2 linked regions of the Cohnella abietis genome follow. The protein of the gene in region 2 interacts with the protein of the main gene of each other region in a pairwise test. Links are inferred from orthologs where the notes say so. Each region holds a gene or a part of one and is shown on either strand. Other genes may lie near its edges.

What was found.
Region 1: the proteins of rplL (region 2) and KCTCHS21_RS21580 interact in binary tests that used the Escherichia coli proteins (3 or more experiments, as listed by UniProt). The link is inferred for Cohnella abietis from one-to-one orthologs.

Annotation. Positions count from the first base shown.
Region 1 is NZ_AP019400.1:4,896,835-4,901,313, forward strand. Bases 207-4,367 are described here. They hold KCTCHS21_RS21580 (DNA polymerase III subunit alpha), read right to left. Parts: upstream 3,992-4,367; coding sequence 407-3,991; downstream 207-406. Other genes in these bases: KCTCHS21_RS21575 (alpha/beta hydrolase), read right to left, coding at 207-367; KCTCHS21_RS21585 (YtrH family sporulation protein), read left to right, coding at 4,134-4,367. In the rest of the region: more of KCTCHS21_RS21575, read right to left, coding at 1-206; more of KCTCHS21_RS21585, read left to right, coding at 4,368-4,460; KCTCHS21_RS21590 (sporulation membrane protein YtrI), read left to right, coding at 4,470-4,479. UniProt on the Escherichia coli protein: DNA polymerase III is a complex, multichain enzyme responsible for most of the replicative synthesis in bacteria. This DNA polymerase also exhibits 3' to 5' exonuclease activity. The alpha chain is the DNA polymerase catalytic subunit.
Region 2 is NZ_AP019400.1:6,151,936-6,155,192, forward strand. The notes cover bases 1-2,939. They hold rplL (50S ribosomal protein L7/L12), read right to left. Parts: upstream 1,682-2,939; coding sequence 1,319-1,681; downstream 1-1,318. Other genes in these bases: rpoB (DNA-directed RNA polymerase subunit beta), read right to left, coding at 1-352; KCTCHS21_RS27015 (class I SAM-dependent methyltransferase), read right to left, coding at 605-1,210; rplJ (50S ribosomal protein L10), read right to left, coding at 1,740-2,240; rplA (50S ribosomal protein L1), read right to left, coding at 2,558-2,939. In the rest of the region: more of rplA, read right to left, coding at 2,940-3,250. UniProt on the Escherichia coli protein: The binding site for several of the GTPase factors involved in protein synthesis (IF-2, EF-Tu, EF-G and RF3). Is thus essential for accurate translation.

The sequences.
Region 1 (4,479 bases), 1.3 Mb from region 2 along the record:
ATTTCAAAGCTCCGTAACCCCCCATCGATAGCCCAGCCACGAAATTATGCTCACGCTCTGAAGATAAGGGGAAGAATGAGCGTGCCAGCTTAGGAAGCTCCTCACTAACGAACGTCCAATACTTCGCGCCATGACTCATATCATTATAGAAGCTGCGATTGACCGCGGGCATTACTACAGCTATACCACGGGCGTTCGCGTAGCGTTCAATGGATGTGTGTCTACTCCATGCAGTATGGTCATCTGATAATCCATGTAATAGGTAAAGCGTTGGAAATGGTGCCGCTCCCTGTTGAGGGACTACGACGTTTAATGATATTTGCACCTCTAATACCTCGGAAAACATCTGACATTGGAAGAAAGCCATTTTCTCTACCTCTCACTCTATTAGGAATTGGATTATCTATTATTTCATTCTAATGCTGCCTTCACCAAGCAGCTTCTCCATAGCAGACACTAGCTCCGGTGTAGGATTAACCTTGTATTCGTCACTTAAAGCGACATTTCGGCGTTCTCGCTCATAGCGTAGAACGGTTGTAAGCTCGCCTGGATGAGCCTTCAGCAGCAGCTTAAGGCGGATTAGCGTTGCAGGCTGTTCATGCGGCTCATCTATACGGATATATACCCGCTCTACCTTGGGAGCGCTGGCTGGAGGGTTGGACAAGGCAGGTGCTGCTGGTGTTTTCCCTGTAGCTACAGGCGCAGAAGAGACGCGATTCGCATAGCTGCCGTTCGAACGTCCTGACTGTCCAATTTTACGCAAGCGTTCTACTTGATGCTTTAAATCCGTGCCATCTAAAGGAATAATATCATCTGCTAGCAGCTTGTAATCTTCATCACCCTGCTGAACCTTAGCCCTTACGAAAACAAGTGAGCCTTTCTTCGCTATAGAAGCCGCTTTGCTCCACACAGTCGGGAATGCCACGAGCTCTGCGCCCATAATACGATCCTCTATTTCTAAAAATGCCATCGGTTGACCTTTCTTAGTAACAAAAGGCTTAAGCGACACGACCATGCCTGCCGTAAATACGGTTGAAGCATCCGCTGCATCAGCTATATCAATAAGCCGATCCAGTCTTAAATCATCCATTACCTCGTCATAGGCATCCAGAGGATGACCAGATAAATAAAGCCCCATCAGGTCTCTCTCTAGCTCAAGCATTTGCGTCTGCGAGTACGGAGGCACAATCGGCAAATCGGCATTCCAGCTAGGTGATTCAGCAAAATCAAACAGCTCGATCTGCAGCTCCTCCCGCTCCTTGCGCCAAATGGCTGCAGCCGAAATCGTTGGCTCCAAAGCAGCAAGCTGCTGCGCGCGGTGCCCTGGCATTGATTCCATTGCACCTGCTTGCACTAGCGATTCGATAACCCGCTTATTGCACACACGTGGATCAATTCGCCTACAGAAATCACTTAAGCTCTCGAAGGGCTTTTCTTGCCTTTCCCGCAGCACACTTTCGATGGCTTGTGTTCCAACGTTCTTAACCCCTGCCAAGCCGAATCGAATAGAACCCTTGCCATCTTGACCAACTGCATTAATGGGAGTAAAAAGAACCCCGCTCTCGTTAACGTCCGGCTTCGATACTTCTATTCCCATTCGTCGGCACTCATCTACGTATTCCGCAGTCTTGCGCTGATTCCCTACGACAGCCGTCAGCATAGACGCCATGAACGCAATGGGGTAATGCGCCTTGAGATAAGCAGTCTGGAATGAAAGCACCGCGTATGCGGCAGCATGCGCCCGACAGAAGCCATAGTCCGCGAACCTGACAATTAGATCGTATACGCTATTGGCTTCTATTTCTTCGTACCCTTGCTTCAGGCTTCCTTGGACAAAAAACTTCCGCTGCTCGTCAAGCACTTCCCTTTTCTTCTTGCTCACCGCACGTCTCAGCAAGTCCGCTTCCCCTAACGTGAATCCTGCCATCGTTGAAGCAATTTGCATAATTTGCTCTTGATAGACGATGATACCGTAAGTATCAGACAAGATCGGTTCTAGCTTCGCATGAGGGTATTCAACAGCTACCAAGCCATGCTTAGCTCTAATGAACTGTGGGATAAATTCCATTGGACCGGGCCTGTACAAGGCAAGGACGGAAACAATATCCTCGAATGAGGTCGGCTTCATTTCCTTCAATACTCGCCGCATACCCGGCGATTCTAATTGGAATATGCCAGTCGTTTCACCGCGTCCCATTAACGCATAAGTCGCTTCATCCTCGTAGGAAACATTTCCCCATCGAAACTCACGTCCGGTTTGCTCTCGAATCGAAGCTAGCGACCTTTCGATAATAGATAAAGTACGCAAGCCAAGAAAGTCCATCTTAAGCAGCCCAACCGCTTCAAGATTTTCCATCGAATATTGCGTTAAAGGAACCCCGTCGGTTCCTTCCTGCAACGGTACATAATCCGTTAAAGGGTCGGACGAAATAACAACACCAGCAGCATGAGTCGAAGCATGACGCGGCATTCCTTCTACCCGTTTAGCCATATCGATCAAATCCGCAGCATTAGAGCCGCCTTCAGCTAAAGCTCGGAACTCCGAGCTTTCCCTCATTGCCCGCTCTATCGACATACCAGGTGCGGCAGGAATAAGCTTAGCTGTCTTATCCACTTCTCCATAGGGCAGGTTGAGCACTCTACCTACATCGCGAACAGCTGCACGGGCAGCAAGCGTACCAAATGTAATAATCTGAGCGACATGCTCGGCACCGTACTTTTCTACAACATAACGAATGACTTCATCACGACGCTCGTCGCTGAAATCAATATCAATATCGGGCATACTGACCCGTTCCGGATTAAGAAAACGTTCAAAAAGTAGCTTGTGCTTAAGAGGATCTACGTCCGTTATTTTCAGCACATATGCAACTAAGCTGCCCGCCGAAGATCCCCGTCCAGGTCCCGTTACAATGCCATTCTCATGGGCAAAGCGAATGAAATCCCATACGATGAGAAAATAATCGTCAAAGCCCATTTCTCCAATAACTCTTAGCTCGTATTGTAGACGTGTCTCAGCGGTTTTACGGAAGCCCTCTTCCTCCCACACCTGCAAGCTACTAAACCGCTCGTTCAAGCCTCTCTCACACAATTCTTTCAGATGCTGCGCGGCAGTACTAACTGCTGGTAAAGGCGAGAACTCCGGTAATATATGCCGTCCGAACTCCAGCTCCAAGGTGCAGCTGTCAGCGATTTTCACCGTATTGGCTATCGCTTCAGGGACATGGCGGAACAATGCAGCCATATCCTCGCCGCTTTTAAGATAGAGCTGGTTCGTCGATATTTTGAATCTATCAGGATCATCTATCGTTTTTCCCGTTCCAATACATAGGAGAACATCCTGCAAGGAATGGTCATCCTCGCACATGTAGTGGGAGTCATTCGTAGCAGCTAATGGAATACCTGTCTCAGCTGATAGCTTCAGAATGCTTGCCAATATTTTCTTCTGATCCAATATCCCATGATCCTGAATCTCCAAGTAATAATCCTCGCCGAACAATTCATGGTACCGCAAAGCTGTCGCTTTGGCATCGTCATAACGATCATCCATGAGCTGCTTGGATAATTCACTGCTCATGCAGCCGCTCAAGCAAATAAGTCCCTCTGCATGCTCAGTAAGAGCTTCGAAATCAATGCGTGGGCGATAGTAGAACCCTTCCAAATGTCCGATGGAGGTCAGCTTCATTAGATTGCGATAACCCGTCTCGTTCTTAGCAAGTAATGTGAGATGGTAGGTAGGCTGCTCTTTGCGCGATTGCTTATCGTGACGGGAGCCTGCAGTAATATAAGCCTCCATGCCAATAATCGGTTTAATCCCGTGCTCTATGCACGCTTTATAGAAAGGAATGGCGCCATACATGACACCATGATCTGTTAAGGCGAGAGACTTCATTCCAAGCTCAGCCGCTTTGGCGGCCATATCCTTGATGCGAGCCGCGCCGTCTAGCAGGCTGTATTCGCTATGAACATGTAAATGGACGAAATCGCACATGGTTATCCCTTCTTTTCCGCTAAAACTCTCTTTTATTAATTGTATCATAAGGGAGGAGACCCGTCCCATACATATAGTAGTGGAACTGACAAACTGGAGGCGCTTGGCGCAGCTCGTTTGATCGCAACTGGAGGGATAAAAAATGGACGACTTCATTACGAAAGCGGCTTTCAGCTTCTTCATTGCATTCGGCGTCGTGCTCGGCGGTTCGCTTCTTGCAGGCATAGGCTCAGTTTTTCTAATTACCCCACCCAAGGATAGAATGCTGCAAGTCGCGGATAGCTTAAAAATATGGGCGCTCGTTGCAGCGGTCGGTGGAACAATCGATCCTATTCGAGTCATTGAGTCGCATATGTCGGCAGGTTACTTCTCCCCAGCTGTGCAGCAAATCGGTTATATCCTGTTTGCTTTCCTCGGTGCTCATATGGGCACAGAGCTCATACAGTGGATGTGCCGCAGCGGGGGGTGACAAGCTATTATGCGCATGC
Region 2 (3,257 bases):
TGAGCGGAAAATCACCCATAAATACTTCTTGTTCCTTAACTTCGCCTGTTTCCTTGTTGAGCAAACGAACCTTAACACGAAGTGGAGCTGCGTAAGTTACATCGCGTTCTTTCGATTCATCAACTGAATATTTCGGATCACCTAAGCTATAGTCGATAAACTCCAAAACTAAGTTGCCGGTAAAATCCGAAATTGGCGAAATATCCTGAAAAATTTCCCGCAAGCCCTCGTCCAAAAACTTCTGGTACGATTGTTGTTGGATTTCGATCAGGTTCGGGACTTCCAACACTTCATTAATGCGGGCGTAGCTGCGCCGTGCACGGCGACCATACTGAACAAGATGTCCTGCCAACTTAACCTCACCCCTTAAGTCTGCTTCAACACAAAAATAAAGAAAAGCCCTTATGCGCCGGTTGGCGGCACAATGGCAACTCATCCTGCCTTTACCCCAAAACAAACCCATTATACGTCAATTAGAGTGAATTTATTCTAGGAATGGAATAGGGCATACAGGTTTAATGTGTTAAAGACAATTAGCCCATCCTAATACTGACATTTTTTAATAATACCACAGCAGAAATGTCAAGTCAAATCTTAATTATTTTTACTTGCGTGTGCAGCAGTAAAGTCTAAATCCCTTGTCTTTACCTACTTCAACAACCTCATCTTCTCCATACACTTCTTCTAGCTTCGCTCTAGCCGTTGGAGCTCCTTGCTTGTTTTGAATTACAACCCACGTCTTCCCGCCAGGATTCAGCCGTGCCCAAGATTGCTCTAGCAATTGATGTACAACTGCTTTGCCCGCTCGAATGGGGGGGTTGGACAAAATTACATCGAAGGTTTCGGCTTCAACAGCAGAGAAAAGGTCGCTATATGCAAAGGATACATTATGTACCCCATTCACCTTTGCATTGTGTTTGGCCAACTCAACAGCGCGCTCATTAATGTCGATAAGCGTAACATGTCCTTGCGGCGCAAGGCGGGCAGCAATTAATCCGATCGGTCCGTAGCCGCAACCGATATCCAGAACCTTAGCATCACTTGGAAATTCCATACCCTCGATGAGTACCCGGCTGCCATAGTCCACCCCGTCCCGCGAAAACACGCCAGCATCCGACGTCAATCGAAGCTTAAACCCGCGAAGCAATGTTTCGAAGTCTTGACGGTTACTTGCCGATTGAGGCTTATTCGAATAGTAATGATCGTTCACCCAAGCTCCTCCAAAGTTACGGATTAGATCGCTTTCTTTAGCATTATCATGTTTATACACGAACAAACCCCTCGAAGAAAATCTTCAAGGGGTTTGATGATCCGCTTCTTACTTAACTTCTACTTTAGCGCCAGCTTCTTCAAGCTTAGCTTTAACAGCATCTGCTTCTTCTTTAGCTACTTTTTCTTTGATTGCTTTTGGAGCGTTGTCTACAAGATCTTTCGCTTCTTTCAGGCCAAGACCTGTGATTTCGCGAACAGCCTTGATAACGTTGATTTTGGAAGCACCAGCTTCGATAAGAACAACATCGAATTCGGATTGTTCTTCAACTTCAGCAGCAGCAACAGCGCCACCAGCAGCAACTGGAGCTGCAGCAGTAACACCAAATTCTTCTTCGATTGCTTTAACTAGATCGTTCAATTCAAGAACAGTCATGCCTTTAATGGCTTCTAAGATTGCTTCTTTGCTCATTGTAGTATCCTCCATTATTTGAGATCATATGATCTTCTTTTTTTGATAATCAGTTGTCTTACGCGCTTGCTTCGTTCTTCTCCGAAACCGCTTTGACAGCGAGTGCGAAGTTGCGAACTGGTGCTTGCAGGACGCTGAGCAACATGGAAAGCAATCCATCGCGGGACGGAAGCTCTGCAAGTGCTTTAACTTGAGCTGCATCAACAAAACGACCTTCAACTACGCCGCCTTTAACTTTAAGAGCATCGTTTTTCCGAGCAAAATCACTAATGATTTTCGCTGGAGCAACAACATCTTTACCGAAAGCAATAGCAGTAGGTCCAGTTAAGATAGACTCAAGCTCGTTCAATTCAACATTTGCAGCAGCACGGCTAACCAAAGAGTTTTTCAACACTTGGAATTCAATGCCGGCTTCACGCAATTGTTTACGAAGCTGTGTTACTTGCGCCACGTTCAAGCCACGATAGTCAGCAATAACCGTACAGTTGCTTTCGCGTAGCTTAGTCGCAATAACCTCAACCTCTTGCTCTTTTGCCTGAATGATTTTCGCATTTGCCATTGTGTACACCTCCTAAGTCTTGGCATTACCGTATATTTATCTCGCAATAGTCTGGGAGGCATAAAGAAATGCCTCCGCAGATTCGCGAAGGCATGACGTGATCTTACTCTATTATCAAAATGCAGCGCACTTTGCAAAAGAGGAAAACTCTATCCACACACCTCGGTAGGGAATTAAGCTTGCATAACGGTTAAAGGTTATGTGTCGCACCTACGGTCTACGGTATCCATATTCAATTTCAGCTTTATTAGCTTACCACTAGGGCTTGCCAATGTCAAAGACAGTTTTTACCGTCCGAGCTCCTAGGAGCGATCGGTTTAGCGATAAACGGACGCATTTACACGAGCGCCTGGTCCCATCGTCGAAGAGATCGAGATGTTCTTCAGGTAAATGCCCTTGGAAGATGCGGGTTTAGCACGGCTCAATGCCTCAATCAGAGCATTAAGGTTTTCATTCAATTTCTCAGAATCGAACGAAACCTTTCCGATTGGTGCATGGATTTGACCTGCTTTGTCGAGACGATATTCGATTTTACCGGCTTTAATCTCAGCGATGGCTTTTGCAACATCATTCGTTACAGTGCCTGCTTTAGGGTTAGGCATCAAACCTTTACCCCCGAGAATACGGCCAAGCTTACCGACTTCACTCATCATGTCCGGAGTTGCAACGCAAACGTCGAACTCGAACCATCCTTGTTGGATTTTAGCGATGAGGTCTGCGTCTCCTACATAATCCGCGCCAGCAGCTTCAGCTTCCTTCAGCTTGTCGCCTTTTGCGAATACGAGAACGCGTTGCGTTTTGCCGGTGCCGTGAGGCAGGACGACTACGCCACGTACAGCTTGATCTTGCTTTCTCGGATCAACGCCGAGACGGACAGCCGCTTCAACAGTTTCGTCGAATTTAGCTGTTGCCGCTTTCTTCACGAGCTCGATTGCTTCCAACGATTCGTAGGTAGCATCGCGATCGATCAGCTTAACGGACTCTGCATATTTCTTACCGTGTTTAGCCAAGTTGTTC